One region of the Leptothrix mechoopdaensis genome, then DNA from elsewhere that is predicted to be linked to it. Evidence: predicted binding sites of a transcription regulator. Region 1 holds the regulator's gene; the other holds the start of a gene.
The links. The regulator sigma-54, encoded in region 1, starts transcription at its own class of promoters, with help from an activator protein. The targets are predictions, from matches to a motif close to TGGCANGNAANCTGCTTT.

Region 1 (15,032 bases):
TGATCTTCACGTGGATCGCCTACGAGCGCGACACCGACAAGACCCTCACGCTGATGGTGCAGAGCGCCTTCAAGGTGATGGGCAACGACGTGCTGATCTCGATCCCGCTGTTCGTGTTCATGGGCTATCTCGTCGAACGCGCCAACCTGATCGACAAGCTGTTCCGCAGCCTGCACCTGGCGCTGGCGCGGGTGCCCGGCTCGCTGGCGGTGGCCACGCTGTTCACCTGCGCGGTGTTCGCCACGGCCACCGGCATCGTCGGTGCGGTCGTCACGCTGATGGGCCTGCTGGCGCTGCCGCAGATGCTGCGAGCGGGCTACGACGTGCGGCTGTCGGCCGGTGCCATCACGGCCGGCGGCTGCCTGGGCATCCTGATCCCGCCCAGCGTCATGCTGATCGTCTACGGCGCGACCGCCGGCGTGTCGGTGGTGCAGCTCTACGCCGGGGCCTTCTTCCCCGGGATCATGCTGGCGGGGCTCTACATCGTCTACGTGATCATCGTGGCGAAGCTCAAGCCGCACCTGGCCCCGCCGCTGACGGCCGAACAGCGCTTCGTGCCGCTGCCGCCGCTGACGCAGCGGGTCTCGGCCGGCATCTCCAACACGGCCCTGCCGGCCCTGCTGAAGGCCCTGAAGGGCGAGCGCAACCTTGATGTGCCGTCGGGCTACCTGCTGCGCCAGCTCGGCATCACGCTGCTGCCGGCGCTGCTCTTCGCGATCGTCGCGCTGTGGGGTCACGATGTCGCGACCCGCCCGGCCGACGCCGCCGTCGAGATCCAGCAGGACGGCGGTGGTGTCGGTGCGCCCCCTGGCTCAGCCGATGAGCCTGCCACGTCCGGCAGCGGGCTGGCCGAACCGCCGTCCGACGAGGGTGGCCTGAAGGAGCCTCCGGCCGAAGGCGGCGTGCAGGAACCGCCCGGCGCCGAGGGCGTGCAGGAGCCCCCGGGCGCCGAGCCGTCCGCATCGGCCGGTGCCGGCGCCACCGCCAAGGCCGCGCAGGGTGTGGCCGAACCACCGGGCGCCGAAGCGGCACCGGCGGCGGCGGCTGAAGCCGTGCCGGCACCGACCAGCTACTGGATCGGACTCGGCGTGGGTGCCGTCGCGCTGGTCGCGTTCTACGCGGTTCTGAGCTTCCAGCGGCTCGAGGTCTTCAAGATGCTGCTGGCCTCGTTCTTCCCGCTGGTGATCCTGATCCTGGCGGTGCTGGGCTCGATCGTCTTCGGCCTGGCCACGCCGACCGAGGCGGCTGCCGTCGGCGCCTTCGGCGGCCTGCTGCTGGCGGCGGCCTACAAGCAGCTGAACTTCGGCGTGGTCAAGGAGAGCGTCTTCCTGACCGCCAAGACCAGCGCGATGGTCTGCTGGCTGTTCGTCGGCTCGGCGATCTTCTCGGCCGCGTTCGCGCTGCTGGGCGGGCAGGAGCTGGTCGAGAAGTGGGTGCTGGGCATGAACCTCAGCAAGACCGAGTTCCTGCTGCTGAGCCAGGTGATCATCTTCATCCTGGGCTGGCCGCTGGAATGGACCGAGATCATCGTGATCTTCATGCCCATCTTCGTGCCGCTGCTGGACAACTTCGGCGTCGACCCGCTGTTCTTCGGCCTGCTGGTGGCGCTGAACCTGCAGACCGCCTTCCTGAGCCCGCCGGTGGCGATGGCGGCCTTCTACCTGAAGGGCGTCAGCCCGCCGCACGTGACGCTCAACCAGATCTTCGCGGGCATGCTGCCGTTCATGGGCATCCAGGTCGTGGCGATCTTCCTGCTCTACATGTTCCCGGACATCGGGCTGTGGCTGCCGCAGGTGCTGTACGGGCGCTAGCGATCTCGGGCGGCGCTGACGCCGGTCAGCGCCGCTGCTGCGGTGGCAGGTAGAGCCGGTCCGACCAGGTCGCCAGCCAGGTCGGCCGGAAGGCCACGAAGATGGCCACCAGCATGCCGGTGAGGAAGGCATCGCCCCAGGCCGAGAGCCAGCGGGCAATGACGGCCTCGCCGGTCTGCAGGCCTTCGGGCACGCCGTCGACGGCCAGCGCGCCGAGGCCGGCCATCGTCAGCGCCAGCAGCGACATGCCGAAACCGCGCACCAGGATGTAGACGAACAGGTGGTGCGGCAGCCAGCGCCGCACGGCCGCGCCGAGCAGCACGGTCAGGCCGGCGGGCACCAGGCCGAGCCAGACCAGGCGGTGCAGGGTCTCCCAGGGATCCAGCCCGCCCAGCCAGGCGGTCAGCAGCGCGGTCGGCAGCAGCGCCAGCACGGCCAGCGGCCAACCGGTCATCAGCACCAGCAGCGGCACGCCCGACATCGGCTGGATCAGCGCGCCGGCCAGCCGGTCGCTGGCCCAGAACAGCGGCAGCGTCAGCCACCAGGCCAGCCAGGGCCACGGCGGTCCTTCGCCGGACAGGGAGCGCCAGGGGCGCAGGGCCAGCGCCAGCGCGGTGCAGGCCAGCGTGATCAGCAGGTCGGGCATGGACCGATGCTAGGCAGCCACGCTGGACCCGGCATGAGGAAGGTCAAGAATCGGCGCGCCCCCAGATAGCGGGGTCCGATCGCCCGAACCGTGGTCAGGACGCTGCAATGTCGGCGCCGCTGTCGCGCCGACGCCGCAGACCCCGGACGGCTGCGGATGGACGCTGTCGCATCCGCGCCATATGGTCCGCGCCATGAACGCCCCCGCACCGATCGAGTTCTATTTCGACTTCTCGTCGCCCTACGCCTACATCGCCTCCGAATGGATCGCGGCGCTGGCCGCGCGCCACGGCCGGCCGGTGCGCTGGCACGCCATCCTGCTGGGCGTCACCTTCCAGGCCGCCGAGCTGAAGAGCCCCGTGTCCTACCCGATCAAGCGCGAGTACTCGCTGCGCGACTTCGCCCGCTCGGCCCGCATGGAAGGCGTGCCGATGGCCATGCCCTCGCCCTTCCCGATCGCCAGCCACAACGCCGCGCGGCTGTTCTGGTGGCTCGACAGCCAGGATCCGCAACGGGCGGTGGCCTGGGCCCACGCCGGCCTGCGCGGCTACTTCGCCCGCGGCATCGCGCTCAACGACATGACCGCGCTGCAAGGGCTCGCGGCCGAGTTCGGCATCGCGCCGGAACAGACCGCCGCCGTCTGCGCCGACCCGACCTGGAAGGATCGGCTGCGCGCCGAGAACGACGCCGCCATCGCCGCCGGCGTGTTTGGCGCGCCCTTCTTCATCGTCGACGGCGAGCCCTTCTGGGGCAACGACCGCAAGCACCAGATCGATCGCTGGCTGTCGGGCGACCGCTGAGCTGTCGCACCTTGGTGCGCTCGGCGCCGCGCTGCCGCAGTTCGGTGCACACGCCCGTCGGGCCCGCCACCGAGGCACGGGCCGCGAGGGTTGGCCAGGGTGTGAACGGCGGCACGGCCCGCGCACACGGTCGGTGCTTACCCTGAACCTGGATCGTGCGTTGTCGCACGGCATCGATTGCAGTTTCAGTTTGGCGGTTTGGGCCGGCGAAACGGGCACGTCATCTGCATGGAGAGCAGGCCAGGGAGCCACGCACCATGCCGATCACCGCCACTGCCACCATCGCCGCCGCCACCGTCACGACCGAAGACCCGCGCATCGCGCTCGTCCAGCGCATCCACGCGCTGCTGCTGCACGAGACCGGCGAAGACATCGACGTCAACCTGATGCTCGGCCCGGCCGAATACGCCCGTGCCGTCATGAGCCTGTGCCGCGCCAGCGGCAACCCCGAACTGAGCGGCCTGGCCGAAGACTTCCTGCGCCGCAGCCGCGCCCAGGCCCACCAGAGCCTGCGCCCGGCCACGCGCTATGCGGAGCAGCTGGCGCAGCAGCAATAGCCACCAGCCCGTCGGACACGGGGTGTCCGACCTACCGGTTGAACGAAACCCGTCGGACACGGGGTGTCCGACCTGCCGTTTGAACGAATCCGGACCGGGTTCAAGACGCCCGGCCGCGTCGCCATCGGCCGACGTCTTTCGGTAGGTCGGACACCCCGTGTCCGACGGGCTGGTGCCAACGGGCCGCCCCAGACATGTCACATGTCCTTGCGCAGGTTCGCGGGGGCGATCTTCAGTGCTTCGCGATATTTGGCGACCGTGCGGCGGGCGACCTGGATGCCCTGCTCTTCCAGCATCGCGCTGAGCTGGCTGTCCGACAGCGGCTTCTTCGGGTCCTCGGCGGCCACGAACTGCTTGATCAGCGCCCGCACCGCCGTGCTCGACGCGTTGCCGCCGGCCTCGGTGTTGAGCGAGCTGCCGAAGAAGTACTTCAGCTCGAAGGTGCCGAACGGCGTGGCCATGTACTTGGCCGTCGTCACGCGCGAGATGGTCGACTCGTGCAGGCCCAGCTCGTCGGCGATCTCGCGCAGCACCAGCGGCTTCATCGCGATCTCGCCGTGGGTGAAGAAGGCCTTCTGGCGTTCGACGATGGCCTGCGAGACCCGCTGGATGGTGTCGAAGCGCTGGAGGATGTTCTTGACGAACCAGCGCGCCTCCTGGAGCCGCGCCGACAGCGTCGCGCCGTTGTCGCCGCCGCCGCCGTTGCGCTGGCTGCGGTGCTGGCGCAGCACCTGCGCGTACATGTCGTTGATGCGCAGCTTGGGCATCACGTCCGGATTCAGCACGACCTTCCAGCCGCGGCCCGACTTCTGCACGATCACGTCGGGCACGACGATGTTGGCCTCGGCGCGGGCGAAGCGGCGGCCGGGCTTGGGTTCGAGCGTGACGATCAGGCTCTGCGCATCGCGGATCAGGTCCTCGTCGACGCCCAGCGCGACGGTCAGCTTGCGCACGTCGCGGCGCGCCAGCAGGTCGAGGTGGTCGCGGCAGATGCGGATCGCGGCGTCGCGCGCCGGCGTCGCGTCGCGTTCGCGCAGCTGCAGCACCAGGCACTCGGCCAGGTCGCGCGCGCCCACGCCCGTCGGCTCCAGGCTCTGCAGCCAGCCCAGCGCGCAGCGCAGGCGGTCGAGCAGGTCCTCGCGCAACAGCGCCTGTTCGGCCAGCAGCGCCGGATCGATCGCGTCGACGGTGTCGTCGACCAGCGAGGCCGACTGCGCCTCGGTGGCCTCGGTCAGCGGCGCGCCGCTCAGGACCTGGACCAGCCGCTCGACGATCTCCTCCAGCCGGTCGGCCAGGTAGCCGTCCTCGTTGAGAGAGTCGATCAGCGACTCGACCAGCATGATGTCCTCGTCGGCCAGCCGCATGCCGCGCAGCTGGGCGCGCAGGTGCTCGGCCAGGCTGGGCACGGCGGTGGAACGTTCGCTCCAGTCGCTGTCGTCGTCCTCGAGCGCGCCGTTGCGGTTGCCGCTGCTGTCGGACAGGCTGTTGAAGTCCTCGCGGTCGTGGCCGCTGTCCCAGTCGTCGGGGGTGGACTCGGCGGCGCCGAAGTCGAGCTGTTCCATGCCGGCGCCGTCGCCATCGGCGGCGCTGCTGGCGGACTCGGCGGGGCTGTCGGAGGGCCCTTCGGAGACCCGCTCGGCGGTGTAGTCGGACGAGCCGGCAGCGCCGCCGTCATCGGCCGGCGCGACCGGCACGCCCTCGTCGGGCAGCGCCATCGGGCGATCGGCGCCAGCGGCGTCCTCGTCGGCTTCCAGGAACGGGTTCTGTTCGAGCATCTGCTCGACTTCCTGGTGCAGTTCGAGCGTCGACAGCTGCAGCAGGCGGATCGATTGCTGCAGCTGGGGCGTCAGCGCCAGGTGCTGGGAAAGGCGGACCTGCAGGGAGGGTTTCATGGGGGTCGGCCAGGGGTCACACGCGGGTCACATCCGGAAGTGCTCGCCAAGGTAGACCTTGCGAACATCCGGGTTCTCGACGATCTCGGCCGGCGTGCCTTCGGCCAGCACGCGGCCCTCGCTGATGATGTAGGCGCGGTCGCAGATGCCGAGCGTCTCGCGCACGTTGTGGTCGGTGATCAGCACCCCGATGCCACGCGCCTTGAGGAATCCGATGATCCGCTGGATCTCGATCACCGCGATCGGGTCGACGCCCGCGAACGGCTCGTCCAGCAGGATGAAGCGCGGCTGGGTCGCCAGCGCCCGGGCGATCTCGACGCGCCGGCGTTCGCCGCCGGACAACGCCGGCGCCGGGCTGTGGCGCAGCCGGGTGATCGACAGGTCGGCCATCAGCGATTCGAGCATCGGCTCGATGTGGGCCGCGTCGACGCGCCGGCCGCTGGCGTCCTGCTGCAGCTCCAGCACGGCGCGGATGTTCTCCTCGACCGTCAGGCGCCGGAAGATCGACGCTTCCTGCGGCAGGTAGGACAGCCCGAGCCGGGCGCGCTGGTGGATCGGCTGGCCCTGCACCGGCCGGCCGTCGATGCGGATCTCGCCGGCATCGGCCCGGACCAGGCCGACCAGCATGTAGAAGCTGGTGGTCTTGCCCGCGCCGTTGGGCCCCAGCAGGCCGACGACCTCGCCGCTGTCGACGGCCAGGTGGACGTCCTTGACGACCTTGCGGGCGCCGTAGGACTTCTGCAGTCCCTGGGCCTCGAGTCGGCTGGTGGCGTTCGCCGCGCTCAACGGCCGGCTCCACCGGGGGCCGACGCGCCCGGCTGGGCCGGCCGCGGCGTCACGACGCCGCGCACCCGGCCGGAGCCGGCGGGGCTGGTCGTGCCGGCGGGCGCCGGGGCTGCGCCGAGGATCTCGAAGGCGTCGCGGCCATGGTCATAGACGATGGTCTCGCCGCTGATCTGGTCGGCCAGAACCGCGCCGCGCCAGAGCCGCACCTGGGCCTGCTTCTGAAAGTTCACCGTCTGCGTGACGGTGTCGTACTCGATCCGCAGGGCCTGGCCCTCGACCGTCTCGTCGACGCCGTCGCGCTTCTGCCGGAAGGTCGCCGGCTGCTCGGCGCTGCCGGTGGCGACGGCGACCTGGCCGGTCGGCGTCTCGCGCAGCTCGACCAGCGCGGCCTTGAGCACCAGCGTGCCGCGGGTGATCTCGACGCCGCCGCTGAGCACCTGCACCTTGCGCTTGCCGTCGATGCGCAGCTGGCCGGCGTCGAAGCTCAGCGGCAGGTCACGATCGGCGCGTTCGGCCCGGACCGGCAGCGCGCACGCCATCAGCAGGGCGAGCCCGGTCAGGGCGGCGCGCAGGGCGGGGGTGAAGGTGGGGGACGGCGTCATGGCGGCACAGAAATTGCAGACGATTCTAGCCATACGTCTGCGCCGCCGGGTGGTTTTGATGCATCAACCGAAGCGGGAGTTCACCTCACGGCGCACCCGCTGCGGCTGGCGGGAAGAGGTCCGCCTGGACCCCTTCCGATCGGGCCTCAGCCCTTGCGAACGCGCGCGATCAGCTGGTCGGCCAGTGCCAGGCAACGCTGGCCGCCTTCGAGCTCGGGCGTGTTCTCGCCGCCGGCCAGCGACGGCGAGGTGTAGAAGCGACCGTGGATGCCGATCGCCGGCACGCCGTCGATCTTGTAGGCCTCGGCCAGCTGCTTGCCCTGGCGCACCTTGGCCTGCATGCCGAAGGAATTGAACATCTCGACGAACTTGGCCTTGTCGCCGCCGTTCTTCTCGATGAAGTCGATGATCTCCTCGGGCCTGTCCAGACGCTGACGCTGCACGTGGATGGCGTGGAAGATCTTGCGCTGGAAGTTGTCGGTCCAGCCCAGCGCCTCCAGCGTCGCCGACAGGCGCTGCTGCGGCTCGAAACTCGGGCGGAAGCCCACGTGGACGCGGCGGAAGGCGACGTCGGCGGGCAGCTTCTTCGACCAGGCGTCCAGCGCCGGCTCGAAGGCGTTGCAGTGCGGGCAGCCGTACCAGAAGAACTCGACCACCTCGATCTTGCCGGCCGGGGCCGTCACCGGCACCTGGGCCTGCAGCTTCACGTAGTGCTTGCCCTCGACGAATTCCTGCGCCGAGGCCGAGCCGGCCCAGCCACCCAGCAGCGCCAGCGCGGCACTGCCCTGCATCCATTCACGGCGATCCATCATCAGAGTTACCTCGTTGCTTCCTGAACTTCGATTCATCGACCGGTCAGCGGGCGACGCGCACCACGGCGGCATCGCTGTAGCCCGCTCCGGCGGCCTGTTCCTTGGCGCGGTCCGCATCCTCGCGGACCTCGAAAGGACCCAGCCGGACCCGGTACATCGTGCCGCTGCCCTGCGGCCGCTCGCTCACCTTGGCGATCAGCCCGTTGATGGCCAGCTTGGCGCGCTGCTGCTCGGCTTCCTCGGTGCGCGTGTAGGCACCGACCTGCACGAAGTACTGGAACGGATCAGCGCCGCTGCGGGCTGACGTGCCCGACGCGGCCGGCGTGGCGGCGGCGGGCGCCGGCTTCGACGCGCCGATCACCGCCACCGGCGGCGCGACCGGGGCGGGCGTCGCCGCGCCGCTGCTGGCGGCCGGTGCCGCAGGCGCGGGAGCCGGCGTGGCCGCCGAGCCGCCCGACTTGCCGGCCAGCGGCGCGTTCGGGTTCCAGTTCTCGTTCTTGCGGGCCTCGGCGGCGTCCTGCTCGGCGGTGCGCTGCGGCACCTTGTCGACGAAGGGCACCGGCACCTTGGTGACGTAGAGCGCCACCGCCAGCGACAGGCCCACGCCGATCAGCAGGCCGACGATCAGCCCGAGCGCGAAGCCGCCGCGCTGGCTGCTGAGGGCGCCCTTGCGCGCGCCGGATTGCGGAAATGCCATGGGTTCAGTTCGATCCGTGGAAAGGGGCGGTCACATCTTGCGCGGTGCCGACACGCCCAGCAGGGCCAGCGCGTTGCGCAGCACCTGGGCGGTCGCCGCCAGCAGCGCCATGCGGGCGTGCAGCAGTGCCAGGTCGTCGACCAGGAAACGCTCGGCGGCGTAGTAGCTGTGGAAGGCGGACGCGACATCGCGCAGGTAGAAGGCGATGTCGTGCGGCGCCAGGTCGGCGGCGGCGCGTCCGAGCATCTCGGGGTAGTCGGCCAGCTTGTTCATCAGCGCCGTCTCGGTCGGCGCGGTCAGCGCGGACAGGTCGACGCCAGCCAGCGCGGCCAGGTCGCCGCCACGGTCGGCCACGTAGGCGTCGAGCACCGAGCAGATCCGCGCGTGGGCGTACTGCACGTAGTAGACCGGGTTCTCGTCGTTGGCCTTGAGCGCCAGGTCGACGTCGAAGACGAACTCGGTGTCGGCCTTGCGGCTGATCAGGAAGAAACGCACCGCGTCGCGGCTGGTCCAGTCGATCAGGTCGCGCAGCGTGACGTAGCTGCCGGCGCGCTTGGAGATCTTGACCTCCTCGCCGCCCTTCATGACCGTGACCATCTTGTGCAGCACGTAGTCGGGCCAGCCCTGCGGGATGCCCACGCCGGCCGCCTGCAGGCCGGCGCGCACGCGGGCGATGGTGCCGTGGTGGTCGCTGCCCTGGATGTTGACGACCTTGTCGAAGCCGCGCTCCCACTTGTGCACGTGGTAGGCCACGTCGGGCAGGAAGTAGGTGTAGGTGCCGTCGGACTTGCGCATCACGCGGTCCTTGTCGTCACCGTAGTCGGTCGAGCGCAGCCACAGCGCGCCGCCGTCCTCGTAGGTCTTGCCGGCGGCGACCAGGCGGGCGACGGTCTGCTCGACCCGGCCACTGGTGTACAGGCCGGACTCGAGGTAGTAGTGGTCGAAGCGCACGCCGAAGGCCTGCAGGTCCAGGTCCTGCTCGTGGCGCAGGTAGGCGACGGCGAACTGGCGGATGCCGTCCAGGTCGGCCGCGTCGCCCGAGGCGGTGAACGAGCGGTCGTCGGCCGAGACGGTCTCGCGCTTGAGGAAGCTCGCGGCGATCTCGGCGATGTAGTCGCCGTTGTAGGCCGACTCGGGCCAGCCGGCGTCACCGGGCTTCAGGCCGTTCAGGCGGCACTGGGTCGACGTCGCCAGCGTGCCGATCTGCACGCCCGCGTCGTTGTAATAGAACTCGCGGTGGACCTGCCAGCCCTGCGTCGCGTAGAGGTTGCAGATCGCGTCGCCGAGCGCCGCCTGGCGGCCGTGGCCGACGTGCAGCGGGCCGGTCGGGTTGGCCGAGACGAACTCGACCATCACGCGACGGCCGTTGGCCGGCTGGACGCCGAAACGGTCGGCATCGGCCAGCACCTGGGCGACGACCTGCTGGCGCGCGCCCGGGCGCAGCCGCAGGTTGATGAAGCCGGGGCCGGCCAGCTCGGTGGCGTCAACCCAGCGCTGCACGGCCGGCTGGCGGCCGAGGGCCTCGACCAGCGCCTGGCCCAGCTCGCGCGGGTTCTTCTTCAGCGCCTTGGCCAGCGGCATCGCGGCGGTGATCGCGAGGTCGCCGTGGGCGGCCTGCTTGGGGTTCTCGAAGGCGGGGACCAGGCCGTGGCCCGGTGCCACCTCGGCCAGCGCCTGTTCCAGCGCTGCCATCAGTTCCGCTTTGGCTTGAATCATCCGGTCATTCTAGGGTGGGGCCCGGATCGCCCCGGCGCTGCGCAATGCGTGGCAGAAGCCCCCGACTTCACCCTCATATCGGCTTGTCGCCCGGGCCCGGGGGTGAAAAACTCAAGCGTCCCTTTCCGACCCCAGACCATGATCGACCTCAGCATCGCGGAACAGCCCGAACGCATCGGCAAGTACCGCGTCATCCGACGCCTCGGCGAAGGCACGACCAGCGAGGTCTTCCTCTGCCATGACGAGTTCCACGACCGTCAGGTGGCGGTCAAGCGGGTCAGGCCGAACGTCCTGACCGACGCCCAGGACGGCCACGTCTTCTCGCGCTTCTTCGCCTCCGAGGCGGCCCTCGCCGGCCTGCTTCACCACCCGAACGTGGTCGACATCTACGACGCCGTGCCCGACCCGTCGGCGCCCTACGTCGTGATGGAGTACGTGCCCGGCACGACGCTGCGGGCCTACTGCCAGCCCGGCCACCTGCTGCCGCTCGAACAGATCGTGGAAATCGGCTTCAAGTGCGCGATGGCGCTGGGCTACTGCTACCGGCAGGGCCTGATCCACCGCGACGTCAAGCCGGCCAACATCCTGGCGCTGGAGGCCAACGGGGTCGTCTCGGACGTCAAGATCACCGACTTCGGCAGCGCGCTGAACCTGGCCTCGGACTCGACCCAGGTCCACCGCGTCGGTTCGCTGGCCTACATGTCGCCCGAACAGCTCGACGGCAGCCAGCTCGACGCGCGGGCCGACATCTACTCGCTCGGCGCGGTGCTCTACCACCTGATCGCCGGCCACGCCCCGTTCGAGGCGGCCAGCCAGGCCAGCCTGATGCACCAGATCTGCCACGCCCAGCCGGCCTCGCTGGTGGGGCTGCGCGCCGGCGTCACGCCCGCGCTGGACCAGGTCGTGCAGCGTTGCCTGTCCAAGCGCAGCGACCACCGCTATCCGTCCTGGGACGCCGTCGGCGACGCGCTGTCGCAGCTGATCGCCCGCCACCACGTGCCACGCGGCGCGCTGCAGGGCGTGCTGGACTCGGAACGTTTCACGTTGCTGCGCACGCTGGAGTTCTTCAACAACTTCGGCGACGTCGCGCTCTGGGAGGTCGTGCACCGCGCCAAGTGGCAGCGCTTCCCGGTCGGCCACGCGCTCTACGCCAAGGGCGAGGAAGGGCGGCACTTCCACATCATTGCCTCAGGCGCGGTTGAGGTCTACCGCGACGGCCGGCGGGTCGCCGAGCTGGGCGCGGGCACCTCGGTGGGCGAGATGGCCTACCTGGCGCCGAGTCCGGAGCTGCGCCGCCACAGCACCGACATCGTCGTGACCGAGACCGCGACCACGATCAGCTTCTCGCCCGACAGCCTGGGCAAGCTCAGCCCGGCCTGCCGCCACCTGTTCGACGAGGCCTTCATCCGCGTGCTGGTGCGCCGTCTGCACGCCGCCCACGAGGCGCTGGCGCACCCGCGGCGCATCCTCTGAGCAACATCCCGGCACAAGCGCCTCTTGTGCGCCGCACGGGCCCGGGTTTCAATCCCGCCGGCCACTAGCCCAAGCGGGCTGGTCAACCCTGCAACCGTGCTGGAGCACTGCCATGAAGACCTGGATCTCCCTGATCGCCCTGACCCTGGCCACCCTGTGCGGCGCCGCCCAGGCCGCCGACTGCGAAGCCCAAGCCGCCGAGAAGAAGCTCGCCGGTGCCGCCAAGAACAGCTTCGTCAAGAAGTGCGAGCGCGAGTCGGGCGGCTCCAGCGCCGCCGCCGCCTGCGACGCCAAGGCCGCCGAGAAGAAGCTGGCGGGTGCCGCCAAGAACAGCTTCGTCAAGAAGTGCGTGGCCGACGCCGCCAAGTAAGCGCACGCCAACGTCGCCCCTCAACGCCCGGCTTGCCCGGGCGTTGTTCATGGTGGCGGCGGCCATGAACCGAAGCGGTGCATCCGGCGCCCCGTGGCTATGATCGATCGCATGTCGAGCAGCTACCTCTGGGTCAAGGCCCTGCACATCATCCTGGTCGCGAGCTGGTTCGCCGGCCTGTTCTACCTGCCGCGGATCTTCGTCAACCTGGCGATGGTCGCGCCCGACAGCGTCGCCGAACGCGAACGGCTGCTGCTGATGGCGCGCAAGCTGCACCGCTTCGCCACCGGCCTGATGCTGTTCGCGCTGGCCAGCGGCCTGTGGCTCTGGCTCGGCGAGGGCATCGGCCGCGGTCCCGGCAACGGCTGGCTGCATGCCAAGCTGGCGCTGGTGGTCGCGGTGATCGGCTACCACCACGTCAACGCCGCGCACCTGCGCCGCTTCGAGAACGGCGCCAACACCCGCGGCCACCGCTGGTTCCGGGTCTACAACGAGATCGCCGTGCTGGCCTTCGCGGCCGTCGTGGTGCTGGTGGTCGTCAAGCCGTTCTGACCCGTGCCGCCGCGCGCCTACCGCTCGTCGGCCTGGCCCCTGGCGCTGGCGTGGGTCCTGCTGATCGTCTACGCCAGCCTGCACCCGTTCGAGGGCTGGCGCTGGCCGCCCGGCCAGCCCTGGTACCTGCGCCTGTGGCTGCCCAGCCCGGCGTCGTCGCGTTTCGACCTGTGGTCCAACTTCCTGGCCTACCAGCCGCTCGGCTTCCTGCTGGCGATGGGCTGGCTGCGCGGTGGCCGGCTGGCGCTGCGTTCGGTGCTGCAGGCGCTGCTGGTCGGCTCGCTGCTGTCGCTGCTGATGGAGTGGGCCCAGACCCTGCTGCCGGTGCGCGTGCCCTCGCGCATCGACTGGGCCCTCAACAGCGCCGGCACGCTGGTCGGCGCGCTGCTGGCGGCCACGGCGCACGACCTCGGCCTGCTGCGGGCCTGGCAGCGCTGGCGTGACCGCTGGTTCGTGCCGCACGGGGCCGTCGGCCTGGCGCTGCTGCTGACCTGGCCGGTCGGCCTGCTGTTCCCGCCACCGGTCCCGCTGGGCCTGGGCGAAGGCCTGACGCGCCTGACCGAAGCCCTGCACGAGGCGCTCGAGGACAGCGCCTTCGAGGGCTGGATCAGCACCCCGGTCGAGCCCCCGCCGCTGCCGCCGGGGCCGGAGATGATCGCCATCGCTCTGGGCCTGCTGGCGCCGTGCTGGATCGCCTACGGCGTGGCCCGCCAGCGCCACCACCGCCTCGTGCTGCTGCTGGGCGCGGCCGTGATGGGGGTGGCCACGACGACGCTGTCGACGGCGCTGAACTTCGGCCCCGAACATGCGCTGACCTGGCTGACGCCGGCCTTCTGGCCCGGCCTGGCGCTGGCCGGCATCGCCGGCGTGCTGCTGACGCTGCTGCCGGCGCGGGTCGTCGCCGCGCTCGGGCTGGTCGGGCTGACGGTGCTGATCGCGCTGGCCTCGCAGGCCGGCACCGACCCTTACCTGGCCTCCAGCCTGGCGCGCTGGGAGCAGGGCCGGTTCGTCCGCTTCCACGGCGTGGCCCGCTGGGTCGGCTGGATCTGGCCCTTCGCGGCGCTGGCCTGGCTGCTGGCCGAGGTGGCGCAGTCGAACCGCCGCCGCGACGTCGGCTGACGAGCTGAAACAGGCCCGCCAAGGGCGACTTCTACAATCGCCGGCCATGAGCAGCAGCTACTACCAGCGTCACATCTTCTTCTGCCTGAACCAGCGTTCGAACGGCGAAGGCTCCTGCGCCGACCACGCCGCGCAATCGGGTTTCGACCACTGCAAGCAGAAGGTGAAGAGCCTCGGCCTGGCAGGGCCCGGGCAGGTCCGCGTCAACAAGGCCGGCTGCCTGGACCGCTGTGCCGGCGGGCCGGTGGCGGTGGTCTACCCGGACGCCACCTGGTACACCTTCGTCGACCAGGCCGACATCGACGAGATCGTCGAATCGCACCTGCGCGACGGCCAGGTCGTCGAGCGTCTGGTGCTGCCGCCGGACGTCGGCCGCTGAGCCGCACGGCCCCGGAGCACGCCGCGATGAACGCCCAGACCGAACGACGCCTGATCGACGGCCCCGTCGGCCCGATCGAATGCGCGATCGACCGCCCGAACGACGCCTCGCACGGTGAAGCGCCACGCGGCGTCGCCGTGGTCGCGCACCCGCACCCGCTGTTCGGCGGCACGATGGACAACAAGGTCGCCCAGACCCTGGCCCGCGCGCTGGTGCTGCTGGGCTACGAGACGGTGCGCTTCAACTTCCGCGGCGTCGGCGCCACCGCCGGCACGCACGACGAGGGCCGCGGCGAGTCCGACGACATGCTCGCGGTGGTCGCGTCGATGCGCCGTCCGGGCCTGCCGCTGGTGCTCGGCGGCTTCTCGTTCGGCGCCTATGTCACGACGCTGGCAGCGGCCCGCCTGACCGGTGGCGACGCGGCCGAGCGGCTGGTGCTGGTCGGCCCGTCGACACAACGCGCCACGCCCGCGCCGGTGCCGGCCGACACGCTGGTCATCCACGGCGAGCAGGACGATGTCGTGCCGCTCTCGGCCACGCTCGACTGGGCCCGGCCGCAGCAGCTGCCGGTGATCGTCATGCCCGGCGTCGGCCATTTCTTCCACGGCCAGCTGACCCAGCTGCGCCAACTGATCGTGCGCAGCTGGCACTGAGCCCGCCGCACCGGGCCCCCTGCGGCCCTCAACCGGATTCCTTCCACACCATGCAGTCCAAGCTTCCCGCCTTCCTGACCGGCGTGTGCCGTCGCCTCGTTGCCACGACCTTCGCGGCCGCCCTGGCCATCGGTGCGACCGCCGGCCTGTCGCTGGCGCCGACGCCCG
Region 2 (15,032 bases), 1.2 Mb from region 1:
CGTTCCCGTTCCCGTTGCCCGCGTTGTTGCCACCATTGCCCTGCGCACCGCGCACGAAGGCGTTGGCCAGGTCGGTCACGCGGGTCAGGGCCTCGGCGTCGCTGACGCTGCCGCTGAGCACGATGGTGTCGAAGGCCGCGGTGACCTTGATGTCGCGCTCCTCGGGGAGCAGCTGCTCGATCACGCTCTTGAGCGCGACGGTGTCCATGTCGACCACCACGTCGAAGGCGGTGCAACCGCCCTTGCGGTCGATCATCACGACGTTGGTGCTGCCCAGCGACTTGCCGAGCAGGTAGATCTCCGAGCTGCTCAGCAGCAGCACGTCGATGTCGGCCGCGCCGGCGCGGTTGTTGCCGGCCTGCTGGACGTTCATCGCGTGGGTGCCGTTCGCACCGTTCGCGCCGTTGTTGCCGGCCTTGCCTTCCGGCTCGGCCGGACGGCCGGCGCGGGAATGGTCCGGATTGCCCAGCAGGATGCGGGCGACCGGCTCACGCGGCCGCACCACGGTCGACTTGCCGAGCGCCAGCCGCACGATCGGCGCGGAGCCCAGGCTGACGCAGGCGGGATCCTGGGCGCTGGCGCTGCCCGGAGCGAAGGCCAGCATCAGCGCAGCCGACAGCGCAGCGACGATCGCCGGCCGCGCACGCGACGTGGAGGGGAAGACAGGATGGGTTGCCATGGCGTTCGACTCTCGGACTCAGAAGCACTCGGTGGTCTTGCTCATCCCGCGGATGACGTCGACGCAGTCGTTGGCGGCGTTGCGGGCGGCCGAGGCCGTCACCGGCATGGCCGGACCGCTGCGGGTGATTCGCGCGGCGGGCGCGGCCTTGGCGACCGGCGCCGGCGCGGCAGCGGCCTCGCCGGCGGCCGGCTGGCCCAGCACGTCGGCGCGGGTGGCGCCCAGCGTGCCGGCGATCTCGGCCTCGTTCTGGCTGCGCAGCACCAGCGACAGCGTGCCGATGTTGCGGGCCAGGTCCAGCGCCTCGGCCTGTTCGGGCGTGACTTCCAGCGTCACCGCGCCGACGACCTTGGGCTTGGTCGCGTCGCGCTCGACTTCCTGCGCGACGGCCAGCACGAGCATGCGCTCGAGCACGATCTTGGAGATGGTCGCGTCGGTGCCGCGGGCCGCCGGTGCACCGGTGCCGCCCTTGGTGTTGACCAGCACGTCGACATAGTTGCCGGGCACCGCGAAGCCGGACACGCCGACGACCTCGTTGACCTTGACGGTCATCGCGCGCTTGCCGGGCGACAGCAGCGCCGACAGGCCGCCCTTGGCGCCGGGCGGTGCCAGGCGGGCGTCGAGCAGCGGCTCGCCGGCCAGCACGTTCGCCTTGGTGACGCGGCCGGGCAGGGCCTTGGCATCCGTGACGGCACCGCGCGGCACGTTGGCCTGCGGCCAGTCCACGAGCTTGACCATGTCGGCCGTCAGCACGACACCGGGCGCCAGGTCGACCGCCGCCACCGCGATGCGGTTCGACTTGCCGGACTGGCTGCCCAGCCAGCGCGCCGCCATCAGCATGGCCACGAGGCCGGCCAGGACGGCCAGCAGCAATGTCACAACACCACGCGATCGCATCGATCAACCCCTCTCGTGGGCCCTCAGGCCCGGCTGGCCAGCCACAGCTGGCCCCAGGTCCCGGCCGCGATGGCCAGGGCATAAGGAATTCGTACGGCGGAACGCTGCAAGGGGTTCACGCCAGCTGGCACGGGCAGACCGCGCAGCCTCAGCCCGATCGTCGAGCCCATCGCGCGCAGGTTGGCGACGACACGGCGCGCGACCGAAGGCCGGCACAGGAACAGCAGGGACAGCAGGCCCCCCGCGATGGCCGAATACAAGCCCGCCTGCCAGGTCGCCTCGGAGCCCAGGAAGGCCCCGACCATCGCCAGCAGCTTGACGTCGCCAGCCCCGACCGCACGCAGCAGGTAGAGCGGCAGGAACACCGCCAGACCGGTGGCCGCACCCAGCAACGTGACCAGCAGCGCCGCACCGGCGCCCCGCAGGTCCGCCGCCAGCAGGTGCGGCAGCAGGTGACCGATCGTCGCCACCGCCAGGCCCGCCAGCACCATGACGTTCTTGACGCGACGCTCGCGCAGATCGGTCAGGCAGGCGATGACGAGCAGCAGGGAGAGCGCGATGGCCATGGTGTCGGAGGTCTGGTGCCAGGAAGGTGGACTGCGCCGAAGGCTTCAGCAAGCCAGCGGCGCAGTCCGGTCCAGAGGTCCCGTGTCGGGTATCCCGTCGATCAGGGAACGATGCTGCCGGCGATCGTGTCCAGGTCGGTCATCAGCGTGCTGAACAGCTGGGGGATGCGGGTGTCGAGGACGCCACCGACGGTGACCAGGGCGATGGCCACGAAGGCCGCCAGCAGGCCGTACTCGATGGCGACGACGCCCTCTTCGTCACGGGCGAATTGCTTGATCATGTTCACGAGTTGCATGTCGATCTCCAGGGATAGGACCGGTTGCCCGGCAAAGGGGAAGCACCTGGATCCGTCGAGGTCGGATCCGAACCTTGCGGGCCAGTTGGAGGACGCCGGCCTGCGAAACGCGCCTTGAAACGCTAGTTGCCCTGGCCACTGCCGGTCTGCGCGGCCGGCTGGGTCAGACCCAGCTGTTCGCCGACCAGGCTCAGGGCTGCGAACACCACGACGGCCAGCAGGCCCGCCAGCAAGGCGTACTCGACGGCACTGAGCCGCGAGGACTTGCGACGGCCCCGACCGGTGCCAGGCACCGGCTTCGGGCTGCTGTTCGAGGAGGAGGACGCTTCGTGTTCCATGGAGACGAATGTAGGAATCCGTTTCCTTTCGAACATCTGAAGAACAACCACCCGCGAGACCCGCTTGTGGTCCCCCCGTGGCAGGACATCCCTTCCCCCGGGGTCGCGGGGCCACCCCCTCAGGGCGGGGATCCCGTTCCCGAACGTCACCTTGAAAAGCGCTTGCGAACACGAAAAAAAACGAGCCCGCAGGCTCGTCTCGTGATCCAGGGGCAGGAGGGGCTCAGCCGCTGCTCCTGCCCTCTCCGGGCACCAGGCCGTTCTCGGTCGCGAAGACATGCAGCTCCAGCCGGCCGCGCACGCCGAGCTTGCTGTAGATCGTCGTCAGGTGGTTGCGCAGCGTGTGCTCGCTCATGTTGAGGCGCTCGGCCAGCACCAGCTGCTTGGCGCCGGCATTGGCCATCAGGGCGTGGATCACCTCGCGTTCGCGCGGCGTCAGGCTGGCGATGCGGCGGGCATGCGGGTCTTCGGACGTCATGGCCCGGTTGGCGGTGCCCGTCAGCAGGCCCAGGACCTGACCCAGCAGGCTGCGTTCGAGCCAGACCTCGCCGCCATGCACCTTGTCGATCGCGGTGACCAGCGTCGCCGCGCTCTGGCCCTTGTGCAGCACGCCGCGTGCGCCGAGCACGACGGCCTCGCGGTGACGATGCGCGTCGGTGTCGCCGGTCAGCACCAGCACGCGGCCCTTCGGGCACAGGCGCTGCAGCGTGGGCAGCACCGGCACGGTGTTGTCCTCGCCGAGGTCCAGGTCCAGCAGCAGGATGTCGGCCTGCGGCAGGTCCGGATGCGACAGCAGCTCGCCCAGCGTGGTGGCCACGCCGACCACGCGCATGCGCGGCGCGCTGGCCTCGATCAGGCGTTCCAGGCCCCACAGCGTGATGCGATGGTCCTCGGCGATGAAGACGCGGATGGCGTCCGGATCGACCGGCGTGTCGGCCGGCTGGTTCTGCGTCGGGGTCATCGTGCTCATGCGCTCGCCGGGGTCTGGAAGGGGATGTGGATCAGCACTTCGGTGTTCAGCCCGTCCGGCCGGCTGACCACCAGCGAGCCGCCCAGGTCCGCTGCCCGTTCGCTCAGGGAGCGGGGCCGGAACTCGGCGGCGGGTCGGCCGCAGACGCTGCCGGCGTCGTCACGGATGCGCAGCTGGATGGCGCCCTGCACGTCGGTCTGCAGGCTGAGGCGGACCGATCGCGCGGGCGTGTGGCGGCGCACGTTGGACAGCGCCTCGTTGATCATGTGGAACAGCGCACCGGCCAGCTCGCGGCGGATCGACAGGGTCGGCGGCAGGTCCAGCTGCACGTCGATGCCGAACATCTGCGCATAGCGGCGCGACTGGCGACGCACCGCCGGCAGCAGCGCGTTGTCGCCATGCGGTCGACCGTCGCGCATCCCGCCGATCAGCTCGCGCAGCTGCTCGACCTCGGCCTGCACGAGCTGGCCCAGCTGGACCAGATCGTCGCGCAGCGGGTTGTCCGCACGGGCCTTCATCGCCACGCTCTCGACCACGAACTTCAGGCCCAGGTAGGGCTGGATCGCGCTGTCGTGCAGGTCGCGGCCGATGCGGGCACGTTCGTGCGCGGCGGTCTCGTCCTGCAGGCGATCGACCAGCGCGGCCGATTCGAGCAGGCCGCCCATCTCGGCCGCACCGTGGCCCAGCGCATCGACGCTCTTGTCGGAGGCGGCATCCGGGTCGGCGGCCATCAGCAGGTAGCCGATGCGGCGGCCCTGGCGGCTGAACGGGACGACGACCAGCGCATCCTCCTCGAACGAGGCATGCAGCCGGACGACGTCGTCGGTCAGCGGCGGCAGGTTCTCGGCCGCGCTGCGCAGCAGCAGGCTGCCCATGCGGTGGCGCCGGCAGGTGACGGGCTCGTCGGGCCAGGCCTGGAGCGCCGCCTCGATGGCCTGGACACGGTCCTCGTCCAGCGCGCGCACCGCAGCCCCCGGCCGGCCGGCATCGCCGTGCCCATCGGCGATCCAGCCGCTCGCATGGTCGACCGGGCTGGTCAGCACGACCGCCGCGACCCGCACGGGGCTCTCGCGCAGGATGGCCTGCAGCAAGGTCGCGGCGGTGGCGCCCAGGCCGCGGCGCGGGTCGATCTCGGCGTGCAGGCGCTCCATCATCTGGCGACGCTGGTGCAGCACCCCCATCGAACGCGCCAGCAGCGCGGCGGCCGGCACCAGCGCCAGCACCGCCAGCGCCGGCAGCAGGTGGACGTTCTGCAGGTGACGGGCGCCGTGTTCATCGGCGCAGTTGCACCACAGCACGGCACTGGCCGCCGCCACGGCCAGCAGCACGGCCTGGCGCGAACCCCAGCCCACGCTGACCAGCACGGTCGGGTGGACCAGCGTCAGGATCAGCATCTGGCTGGCCCCATCGGTGGCCTGCAGCATCGCGCAGGACCAGGCCGCGTCGAGCCAGAAATGCAGCAGGGTCGGGCCGACCCGCAGGCGCCGCGCGCGGGCCCACAGCAGCACGCCGGCCCACAGGTCGTAGACCATCAGCAGCAGCAGCGCGGCGGGTTGCGGCGCCCTCTCCGCACCCAGCAGCAGCACGGTGCACAGCAGCGCGATGACCACGCGGATGCCGTCGCTGAAGCGCTGCATCTCGAAGGACAGGCCGCCCGCGCCGGACTCGCGCCGCAAGGCGCCGGTGCCTGCGGGCAAGGCCGCTGCGGATCGGCCCTTCCCGGCCTTCGGATCACTGCTGGCGGTGGTCTGCACGGCTTCCCCTGATCGTGTCGGCCGCATCGGTCGCGGGTGTCGGGACACGCCGGCACCGGACTCGCCGGACTTGTTCATCGGCCGGCACAAATCGTAGCGGCATGTATCCGGCGCGAGGGCCGGACACCCGCGAACGGAGGGGCGGACAAGCGGCCGACAAGCAAACGATTTCGCGTTCCACCCCCGCTCTGCGCGGTCGGCCGTTCAGGTGTGGGCATGGCGCCTCAGCGCTCCCGCCCCGCATGGCTGATCACCCGCGTCACCGGGTCCATCAGGTACTGCAGCGGCGTGCGGGTCTCGCCGTGCAGGAAGACCTCGGCGGGCATGCCGGCCTGGAGCTTGGCGTCGTGCTGGCCCTTGACGGCCTGCTTGACGGATTCGGGCGAGACGTCGATGTTGACGACGTAGTACGGCATGCCGTTCTCGCGCTGGACCAGGCGGTCGCCGCCGACGTAGTTGACGGTGCCCTTGACGAGGTCGGTCGTGCGGTAGCTGAAGGCGGTGAAGCGCAGGTCGGCTTCCTGGCCGCGCTGGACGCGGCTGATGTCCTCGGTGCGGATCTGGGCCTCGACGACCAGGCGCGGGTTGGCCGGGACGATCTCGGCGATCGGCTCGCGCGGGGCGATGACGCCGCCGGGGGACGTGACGCGCAGGCCGATCACCTCGCCGTCGACCGGGGCGGTGATGACCTGGCGGCGCGAGGCATCGATGGCCTTGCGCAGCTCCTGCTCGATCTCCTGGACCCGCACCAGCGCGACCTTCAACTGGTCGCTGGCCTGCTGGCGGTAGTCGTTCTCGATCTGGCTCAGGCGCAGCTCGATGTCGCCGGTGCGCTGGTCGGCGCGCGCGAGCTCGGCGGTGCGTTCGGCGATCTTGCTGTTGTAGTCGGCCATCGAGGCCTCCTGCTGCATCACCTGCGACTCCGACACCAGGCCTTCCTTGGCCAGGCTGCGGTTGAGCGCATGGTCACGGCCCTGGGCCGCGATCGACTCCTTGGTGCTGCGGATCTGCGCGTGCAGCGACTCGATCTCCTGGCGGATCTTGCCGCGCTGCTTGACAAGCAGCGCGGTCTGGCTGCTCAGGGCCGTCAGGCGCGCATCGAACAGCGCCTGTTCCTTGTCCATCTGGTTGCTGACGACAGGGTCGGTGCGGGCCGCGTCGACCAGCTCGGGCGGGAAGACCAGCGTCGGGCTGCGCGACTGTTCGGCTTCCAGCCGGGCCACGCCGGCACGTTCGGACATCAGGCGCTGCGCCAGGCGGGTGCGGTCGGCATTGACCGAGACGTCGCCCAGCTCGATCAGCGGCTCGCCGGCCTTCACGTGCTGGCCGTCGCGCACATAGACGGCCCGCACGGTGCCGCCCTCGACGTGCTGGACCACCGCGCGGTTGAGGTCGACCTTGACGTAGCCGCTGGCCACGACGGCCGATGACAACGGCGCGAACGACAGCCAGGCGATCGCCGGCACCAGGCCGCACAGCACGACCAGGCGGCCGCGCCGCACCAGGCCGTTGGCGGTCGACAGGTGGCGGGTCACGAGGTCGGCCTCGGCCGGCATCGCGGGGGCGGGCATCAGGGCGGGCAACAGCGGGGGGATCGGCATGGCGTCAGGCCTTGAAGGATGCGTTCGGGTTGACGACGACGGGCTGATGCGCGGCGTGGTGTGCCGCCTGCTGCCGCGCCGCCTGCTGGGCCGCCTGCTGCGCAGCCGCGGCCATCTGCTGGGTCAGCGGCACGACCTGGCCGGGCGCGCCGCCGCGCATCGCGTTGAGCACTTCCTCGGCGGTGCCGAAATGCAGCTGGCGACCGCCGTCGATCACCAGCATCTTGTTGACGTGCTGGGTCAGCGTCTGGCGGTGGGTCACGACGATCACGGTGGCCTGGCCCTGCAGGCGCTTGAGGGTCTCGGCCAGCGCGAGTTCGCCGGCGCCGTCGAGGTTGGCGTTGGGCTCGTCCAGCACGATCAGCTTGGGGTTGCCGTACAGCGCGCGGGCCAGCGCGATGCGCTGGCGCTGGCCGGGCGACAGCAGCGCGGCGTTCGGGTCGACGCGGGTGTCGTAGCCGTCGGGCAGCGCGAGGATCAGCTCATGCACGCCGGCACGCTTGGCGGCCTCGACGACCTGGGTCGAGTCGACCTCGCCCATGCGGGCGATGTTGTCGGCGACGGTGCCGGCGAACAGCTCGACGTCCTGCGGCATGTAGCCGATGTGCGGGCCGATCTGCTCGCGGGTCCAGCGCGACAGGTCGACGCCGTCGAGCCGCACCTGGCCCTGGGTCGGCGTCCACAGGCCGATCAGCAGGCGCACCAGCGTGCTCTTGCCGGCGCCGCTCGGGCCGATGACGGCCATCGACTCGCCGGGTTCGAGGCGCAGCTGCACGCCGCCGATCAGCACGCGGTCGGTGTTGGGCGGGCGGTAGACCAGGCCGGCGACACTCAGCGCGCCGGTCGGCGCGGGCAGCGGCATCTGCGGGCGGCGGTTCAGCGCCTCGGTCATCAGCGGGTCGAGGCGGCGCCACGCGAGCCGGCCTTCGGCCAGGATCTTCCAGCTGCCGACGATCTGTTCGACCGGCTGCAGCGCACGGCCCAGCAGCATCGACGAGGCAATCATCACGCCGGGCGTGGCCTTGCCTTCAAGCACCAGCCAGGCGCCCAGCGCGGTCATCAGGATCTGCGTGACCTGGCGCGAGATGCGGGTGATGGCCGCCATCGACACCGACTGGCGCGCCACCGGGTCCTGCGTGTTGGCGAGCTGCGCGCTCAGGCCGTTCCAGCGTGCCACCAGCGCGTCGGCCATGCCCATCGCCTGGGCGACCTCGGCGTTGACCATCGCCTGATCGAGGAACCGTTGCGTCGCGCCGGCTTCCTTCTGCAGCTTCTCGATCGCCGACTGCGTCATGCGGTCGTTGAGAAAGGCCAGACCCAGCATCAGCGCGGCACTGAAGAAGGCCGCCAGACCGAGCCAGATGCTGGCCACCGAGATGACGCCGATGAAGACCACCGCCCAGGGCGCGTCCATGATCGCGACCAGGCCCTGCGACGAGAACAGCGCACGCAGCCGGCCGACGTCGCGCAGCGCCTCGTTGGTGAAGGCGCCCTGGCGCTTGGCCGCGACCGCCAGCGACAGGCGCGCGATCTCGGGCGCCATCGCGTCGTTGATGATGTTGCCGAGGACGCCCTGCAGCCGGCCACGCAGATAGTCCAGCACGCCGGCCAGCGCCAGCGCGATCGCCACGCCGATCACCAGCATCAGCAGGGTCTCGCGGCTGCCGCTGCTGAGCACGCGGTCGAAGACCTGCAGGCTGAAGAGGGCCGGGAACAACCACATCAGGTTGATCGCGGCCGAGAAGCCGGCAATGGTTCGGAGCAGGGATTTCATGCTTGCGGATTCGATCGATTCGGCGTCGAGTGCGGCGCACCCGTTCGGCGAGGCGCCAGTGTGGCGGCAGCGGTGCGGTTTCCGAACCCCGCACCCCTGCTCGGGTGGGCCACTTTGTCTCGCTGCGGGGGAGTTCCTTCACTTGACCTCCCCCCCTGTTCGCGGGGGCTGGCGTGGCGGAGCCGTCACAGGCACTGGCTGGCATGGCTCCTGCACGGCTAGTCGCGCACCTTCCGGAGACCCTTGATGCAAGCCAATCTGCCCGTCATCGACCTGGCCCCGAGCTTCGGCACCGACCCGGACGGCCCGCGCGCGGTGGCCCGGCAGATCGACGCGGCCTGCCGTCGCCACGGCTTCTTCTACGTCGTCGGGCATGGCGTGCCGCTGGCGCTGATCAGCCACCTGTTCATGGTCAACCGGCGCTATTTCGAGCTGCCGGAAGCGGTCAAGGACGCCTGCCACATCGACCGGTCCGGCGGCCTGAAGCGGGGCTACGACCCGATCGGCTGGCAGGCGCTGGAAGCCGGTCGTCCGGCCGACCTGAAGGAGAGCTTCTACATCGGCGCCGAACGCGGCCCGGACGACCCGCTGGTGCGCGCCGGCACGCCCAACCACGGCCCGAACCAGTGGCCGGACGAGGCCCATGCGCCCGGCTTCCGGCACGCCTGCGAGACCTACGCGGCGGCGATGGAACGGCTCGGACGCCATCTGATGGGGCTGATCGCGCTCGGGCTGGGCCTGCCGCGCACGCATTTCGAGCCCTTCCTGCGCGACCCGATGCCGGTCCTGCGGCTGCTGCACTACCCGCCGCAGCAGGTCAGCCGGCTGGGCGACCAGATCGGCTCGGGCGCGCACACCGACTGGGGCGGCATCACGCTGCTGGCCCAGGACGATGCCGGCGGCCTGCAGGTGCGCGACGAGTCCGGCCGCTGGCTGGACGCCCGCCCGGTCGAGGGCAGCTTCGTCGTCAACCTGGGTGACCTGATGCAGCGCTGGACCAACGACGCCTACCGGTCGACGCTGCACCGCGTCGTCAACGAACAGAGCGGGCGGGACCGCCACTCGATCGCGTATTTCTTCGACATCGACTACCACGCCCGGGTCGAGGCCCTGCCGACCTGCTGCAGCGCCGACAACCCGGCCCGCCACCCGCCGATCACGGCCGGCGAGCACATCGTCGAGATGTACCGGCGCACCACGCTGGCGACGGCGGCCTGAGCCGACGGCCGACCTGCCTCATTCCCGGGCAACCCAGGGAAAACCCAGCCCTGACAAGCACTTGCAGGCGCCGCCCTGCGCTTGTCCCCAGGCTTGTCCCTGCCCCATGTGGAGGGCGCCGGGCGGCCGATGGCGCGCCGCCGCCATCCACAGGCACGGCGGTTTCAATCGCTCCGGATGACCGCCCAGGGTCATTGACAAATCGGGGCGTGACCTTTTCCAGGACGCGAGAAGGGCCACTGCCCAAAACGGAGGCAATCCGTTGAATGCCCCGTGGCGATCGGCTCTTCCGGCATCTGTCCCGGGTCCTGTCCACATGCTTGTCCCTGTCCGGTGGGGATACGCGCGGCCTGTGGACAAGTTCCGTCCACAGGCCGGATCGGCGGCTTGTCCACAGCCCCCTGTAACCGGTTTCGCGTCATCGACGTAACCCGGTTACAGCGCCGGCAGGCTGGCACGGCGGCTGCCTACACTGCCGGCCCGCGCGCCGAAGCGGTGCACCCCGACGTCTCCCGAAGTCTCCCGAAAGCCCTTGAAAGCCCTTGATGAGCTGGCATGGCCACCTGACGCTGAACTACCGCCTCGATCCGCACCAGGACGGGGCACGCACCATCGCCCATGACCGCCACGACGGCCCGCTGCGGGTGCTGCAGCGGCTCTACCCGGAAGGCGACGCGGTCTGCCACCACGTGCTGGTGCACCCGCCCGGCGGGCTGGTCGGCGGCGACACGCTGGACGTGGCCGTCGACCTGGCCGAAGGAAGCCACGCGCTGATCACCACGCCCGGCGCGACCCGCTACTACCGCAGCGCCGGCGAACCGGCGACGCAGCGCGTGCAGGCCCGACTGGCCGACGGCGCCCGGCTGGAGTGGTTGCCGCTGGAGACCATCGCCTACGACGGCTGCATCGCCCGCAACCAGCTGCGCTTCGAGCTCGCGCCGGGCGCGCAGATGATGGGTTGGGACCTGCTCGCGCTGGGCCTGCCGGCAGCCGACCTGGCCTGGCGGCGCGGCACCTATGAACAGCGCATCGAGCTGCCGGGCGTCTGGCTGGAACAGGCTCGCCTGTCGGCCGACGACACCACGCTGCTCGACGGGCCCCTGGGCTGGGCCGGCCAGCGCGTGCTGGGCACCTTCTGGCTGGCGGCCGGCACGCCGTTCGCGCGGCCGATGCTGGAAGCGCTGCTGGAGGCCGCCCGCGCCGTGCCGGTCGACGCGCCGCTGGCCGTCGGCGTCAGCGCGCCACAGCCGTCCTGCCTGGTCCTGCGGGTGCTGGCGCACCGGGCCGAACCGGCGATGCGGCTGATGACCGCCGTGTGGTCGCGCTGGCGCGAGATCGCCTGGCAACGTGCGGCTTGCCCGCCACGCGTGTGGTCTACCTGAATCCCGGGCCGAAATTGCAAATGGGGCATTTCCCCCTCATTTTCGGGAAGATGCGCGTCACCCCCCAAAGCCTGCGGGCCCATCTGCTCATTGCTGATTCGGGGTTCATCCAGCATTCATTAAGAAGGCTGAACACCCCCTAAAAATGGGAAATCACCCCCTCAATCCGGTGTATCGTCTCTTCACGGTGGCAGGCAATCTCGGGGTCCAGGAAGCGTTCCGATAGCCCGACCCGCCACCCGACCCATTCAAGGGGGTGTTCCAGGGCGCATCGGCAGCCTGCCAGCCAGGAACATTTCCATCCGAGAGAACACCATGAACAACAACCTGAAGTCGTCGCCGCTGAACCTGTCCGCCCTGTGCCGCTGCCTGCTGGTGGCACTGGCCTGCGTGGGCGCCGGCGCGAGCCAGGCGACGACGGTGTCGGCCAGCACCTTCGCGATCGGCGCGGTGAGCGAGCCGACCACCGGTCTGTTCATGGGCCTGCAGGGCGGCACCCAGTGGTTCCACCAGGCCGCCAAGACCGGCGCGCCGGACATGCTGATCTACGGCTCGTCGAGCAACAACCAGAACGGTGTCTACGCGCTGTTCTCGTCGAAGACCGACTTCACGCTGAACTCGCTGACGCTGAACTGGAACGGCGGCCAGAGCCCGAGCCAGAGCGGCTGGCTGGTCTTCATGAACAACGGTGCAACCGTCGCCACCGGTGATCCGGGCGCGAAGAACGGGATCGCATCACTGGCCTGGGCCGTCGGCACCGAGCCGGGCTTCTCGACCTCGTACACGCTCAAGCCGATCCAGGGCCTGACCTACGACTACGTCCAGATCGTCTACGACCGCAAGAGCGCCGCCCCCAACAGCGTCGGCGTGTCGACCTTCGACGTGACGACCGTTGCCGCGCCGAGCCCGATCCCCGAGCCGTCGACCTACGCGATGATGCTGGCCGGCATCGCCGCCGTCGGTTTCATGTCGCGTCGCCGCAAGGTGGGCGGCGAAGGCTGATCCAGCCGTCGCCTCGCACCACGGGAGCCTCCTTCGGGAGGCTCCTGTCGTTTCAGGCCTGACATTTCAGGCCTGTCGTTTCAGACGCCGCTGGACGACGTCGCCGCGAGCCGCTGCGCCAGGTGCGTCGCCGCCCACCGGCCGCTGGCCAGGCAGGCGCTCAGCAGGTAGCCGCCGGTCGGCGCTTCCCAGTCGAGCATCTCGCCGGCCACGCAGACGCCGGGCAGCGCGCGCAGCTGCAACGTCGCGTCGGCGCCGTCCGGGCCGATGCGCACGCCACCGGCCGTGCTGATCGCCTCGTCGATCGGGCGCGGCGCCACGGCCCGCAGCGGCAGACGCTTGATGCGCCGGGCGACCGCCGCCGCGTCCTGCGTCAGGGCGGCCCAGCCGGCTGCGTCCAGGCCCTCTCGCAGCAGCGCGGCGGGTGCGCCGCTCAGGGAAGTCTGTTCCTTCAGGTGGTTGGGCCACGAGCGGCTGCCCCGGCCCTTGGCGAGTGCCTGCGCCAGATCGGCCTCGCGGCGGTGCGGCAGCAGGTCGAGCGTGAAGTCGGCATGGCCGTCGGCCGCGATGCGCTCGCGCAGCAGGCTGCTGGCGGCATAGACCAGCGAGCCTTCCAGGCCGGTGGCCGAGACGACCGCCTCGCCCAGGCGCTCGAAGGCCGGCGTGTCGTCAGATCCGTCATCCGACCGGCCCGGCACGCGCAGCACCACGTTCTTCAGCGGCGCGCCGGCATGGCGCTCGGCCAGGTGGGCGCTCCAGCCGATGTCGAAGCCACAGTTGGACGGCCGCAGCGCCGCGCAGTCGACACCGGCGGCCTGCAGCCACGGCAACCACGCGCCGTCACTGCCCAGCCGCGCCCAGCTTGCGCCACCCAGCGCCAGCAGCACAGCATCGGCCTGCGCGGTGATGCGGCCATCGGCGGTGTCGAAGGCCAGCGACCAGCCCGTGCCGCTCGACGTGATCGAGCCGTCCCAGCGCTGTCGCATGTGGAAGCGCACGCCCGCGACGCGCAGCCGGTGCAGCCAGGCGCGCAGCAGCGGCGCGGCCTTCATCTCCGCCGGGAAGACCTTGCCGGAACTGCCCACGAAGGTCTTGATGCCCAGGCCCGCGGCCCAGGCGCGGATCGCGTCGGCATCGAAGGCCTGCAGCCACGGCTCGACCGCATCGGCGTGTGTGCCGTAGCGGGCGACGAAGTGGGCGGCCGGCTCGGCGTGGGTCAGGTTGAGCCCGCCCTTGCCGGCCAGCAGGAACTTGCGGCCGACCGACGGCATGGCGTCGTGCACGTCGACCTGCAGGCCGGCGGCGGCCAGCACCTCGGCGGCCATCAGGCCGGCCGGGCCGGCGCCGACGACGATCACGCGGGGCGACGACGCGGCGGGCGCATCGGCGGTGGAATGGGGTTCGGGCGACTGGCTCATGAGGCGCGCGAGTCTACGCGCCGCACACCCGGCCGAATCGCGGCAATGCCGATCGGATCGGGATCAGATCGACATCAGCTGGCGCACGCCGTTGGCTTCCATCTCGTCACCGCGACCGCGCGCGATGATCTCGCCGCGTTCCATCACCAGGTACTGGTCGGCCAGCTCGGCGGCGAAGTCGTAGAACTGCTCGACCAGCACGATGGCCATGGTCTTGCGGTCGGCCAGCATGCGGATGACGCGGCCGATGTCCTTGATGATGCTGGGCTGGATGCCCTCGGTCGGCTCGTCCAGGATCAGCAGCTTCGGCCCCGCCGCCAGCGCCCGCGCGATCGCCAGCTGCTGCTGCTGGCCACCGGACAGGTCACCGCCGCGGCGGTAGATCATCTGCTTGAGCACCGGGAACAGCTCGAACAGCTCGGCCGGGATCGGCGTGCTGCCGCTCTTGTAGGCCAGGCCCATGCGCAGGTTGTCCTCGACCGTCAGCCGGCCGAAGATCTCGCGCCCTTGCGGCACGTAGCCGACACCCTTGCGCACCCGCTCGTAGGGCGTGTCGCGCGAGATGTCGCCACCGTCCAGCGCGATCGAGCCGGTCTTGATCGGCACGACCCCCATCAGGCTCTTGAGCAGCGTCGTCTTGCCCACGCCATTGCGCCCGAGCACGACCGTGACCTCGCCCAGCTTCGCCTCGAAGCCCAGCCCGCGCAGGATGTGCGAGCCGCCGTAGTACTGGTTCAAACCTTCAACTTTGAGCATATGGCTACTTCCAGCTCCCCTCTCCCCTTGCGGGAGAGGGGTTGGGGGTGAGGGGTGGGCTCTCTCGCAAGACCGCTCCCCTCACCCCGGCCCTCTCCCGCAAGGGGAGAGGGAGAAATCGATCGGACTCCCCTCCCGGGAAAGGAGCCACTCCTCTTGCTCCCCTCTCCCCTTGCGGGAGAGGGGTTGGGGGTGAGGGGTGGGCTCCCTCGCAAGACCGCTCCCCTCACCCCGACCCTCTCCCGCAAGGGGAGAGAGAGACATCCGTTCGACTCATCGCCCGAGGTAAACCTCGACCACTTTTTCATTGGCCTGGACCTCCGACAGCTTGCCCTCGGCCAGCACGCTGCCCTCGTGCAGCACCGTCACGGTCTTGCGGCC

Region 2: a site for sigma-54 is predicted at 10,546-10,563, ahead of ACWA7K_RS13140 (urease accessory protein UreD). Genes of this name have one in related genera too.

What each region holds. Positions count from the first base shown of each region.
Region 1 covers NZ_CM132699.1:4,217,102-4,232,133, reverse strand. Annotated here, with positions in the region: gene ACWA7K_RS18415 (TRAP transporter large permease subunit) at 1-1,811, shown strand, start outside; gene ACWA7K_RS18410 (hypothetical protein) at 1,837-2,457, opposite strand; gene ACWA7K_RS18405 (DsbA family protein) at 2,651-3,256, shown strand; gene ACWA7K_RS18400 (hypothetical protein) at 3,514-3,813, shown strand; gene rpoN (RNA polymerase factor sigma-54) at 4,011-5,705, opposite strand; gene lptB (LPS export ABC transporter ATP-binding protein) at 5,733-6,491, opposite strand; gene lptA (lipopolysaccharide transport periplasmic protein LptA) at 6,488-7,093, opposite strand; gene ACWA7K_RS18380 (thiol:disulfide interchange protein DsbA/DsbL) at 7,240-7,905, opposite strand; gene ACWA7K_RS18375 (SPOR domain-containing protein) at 7,949-8,602, opposite strand; gene argS (arginine--tRNA ligase) at 8,633-10,318, opposite strand; gene ACWA7K_RS18365 (serine/threonine-protein kinase) at 10,457-11,791, shown strand; gene ACWA7K_RS18360 (hypothetical protein) at 11,904-12,161, shown strand; gene ACWA7K_RS18355 (CopD family protein) at 12,273-12,713, shown strand; gene ACWA7K_RS18350 (VanZ family protein) at 12,717-13,832, shown strand; gene ACWA7K_RS18345 ((2Fe-2S) ferredoxin domain-containing protein) at 13,879-14,211, shown strand; gene ACWA7K_RS18340 (alpha/beta hydrolase) at 14,238-14,864, shown strand; gene ACWA7K_RS18335 (D-alanyl-D-alanine carboxypeptidase family protein) at 14,915-15,032, shown strand, end outside.
Region 2 covers NZ_CM132699.1:3,025,052-3,040,083, forward strand. Annotated here, with positions in the region: gene ACWA7K_RS13090 (type II and III secretion system protein family protein) at 1-679, opposite strand, end outside; gene cpaB (Flp pilus assembly protein CpaB) at 698-1,558, opposite strand; gene ACWA7K_RS13100 (A24 family peptidase) at 1,600-2,142, opposite strand; gene ACWA7K_RS13105 (Flp family type IVb pilin) at 2,244-2,438, opposite strand; gene ACWA7K_RS13110 (Flp family type IVb pilin) at 2,561-2,776, opposite strand; gene ACWA7K_RS13115 (response regulator transcription factor) at 3,000-3,746, opposite strand; gene ACWA7K_RS13120 (sensor histidine kinase) at 3,743-5,500, opposite strand; gene ACWA7K_RS13125 (HlyD family type I secretion periplasmic adaptor subunit) at 5,725-7,101, opposite strand; gene ACWA7K_RS13130 (type I secretion system permease/ATPase) at 7,106-8,875, opposite strand; gene ACWA7K_RS13135 (isopenicillin N synthase family dioxygenase) at 9,122-10,093, shown strand; gene ACWA7K_RS13140 (urease accessory protein UreD) at 10,639-11,475, shown strand; gene ACWA7K_RS13145 (PEP-CTERM sorting domain-containing protein) at 11,791-12,477, shown strand; gene ACWA7K_RS13150 (NAD(P)/FAD-dependent oxidoreductase) at 12,558-13,895, opposite strand; gene urtE (urea ABC transporter ATP-binding subunit UrtE) at 13,959-14,651, opposite strand; gene urtD (urea ABC transporter ATP-binding protein UrtD) at 14,925-15,032, opposite strand, start outside.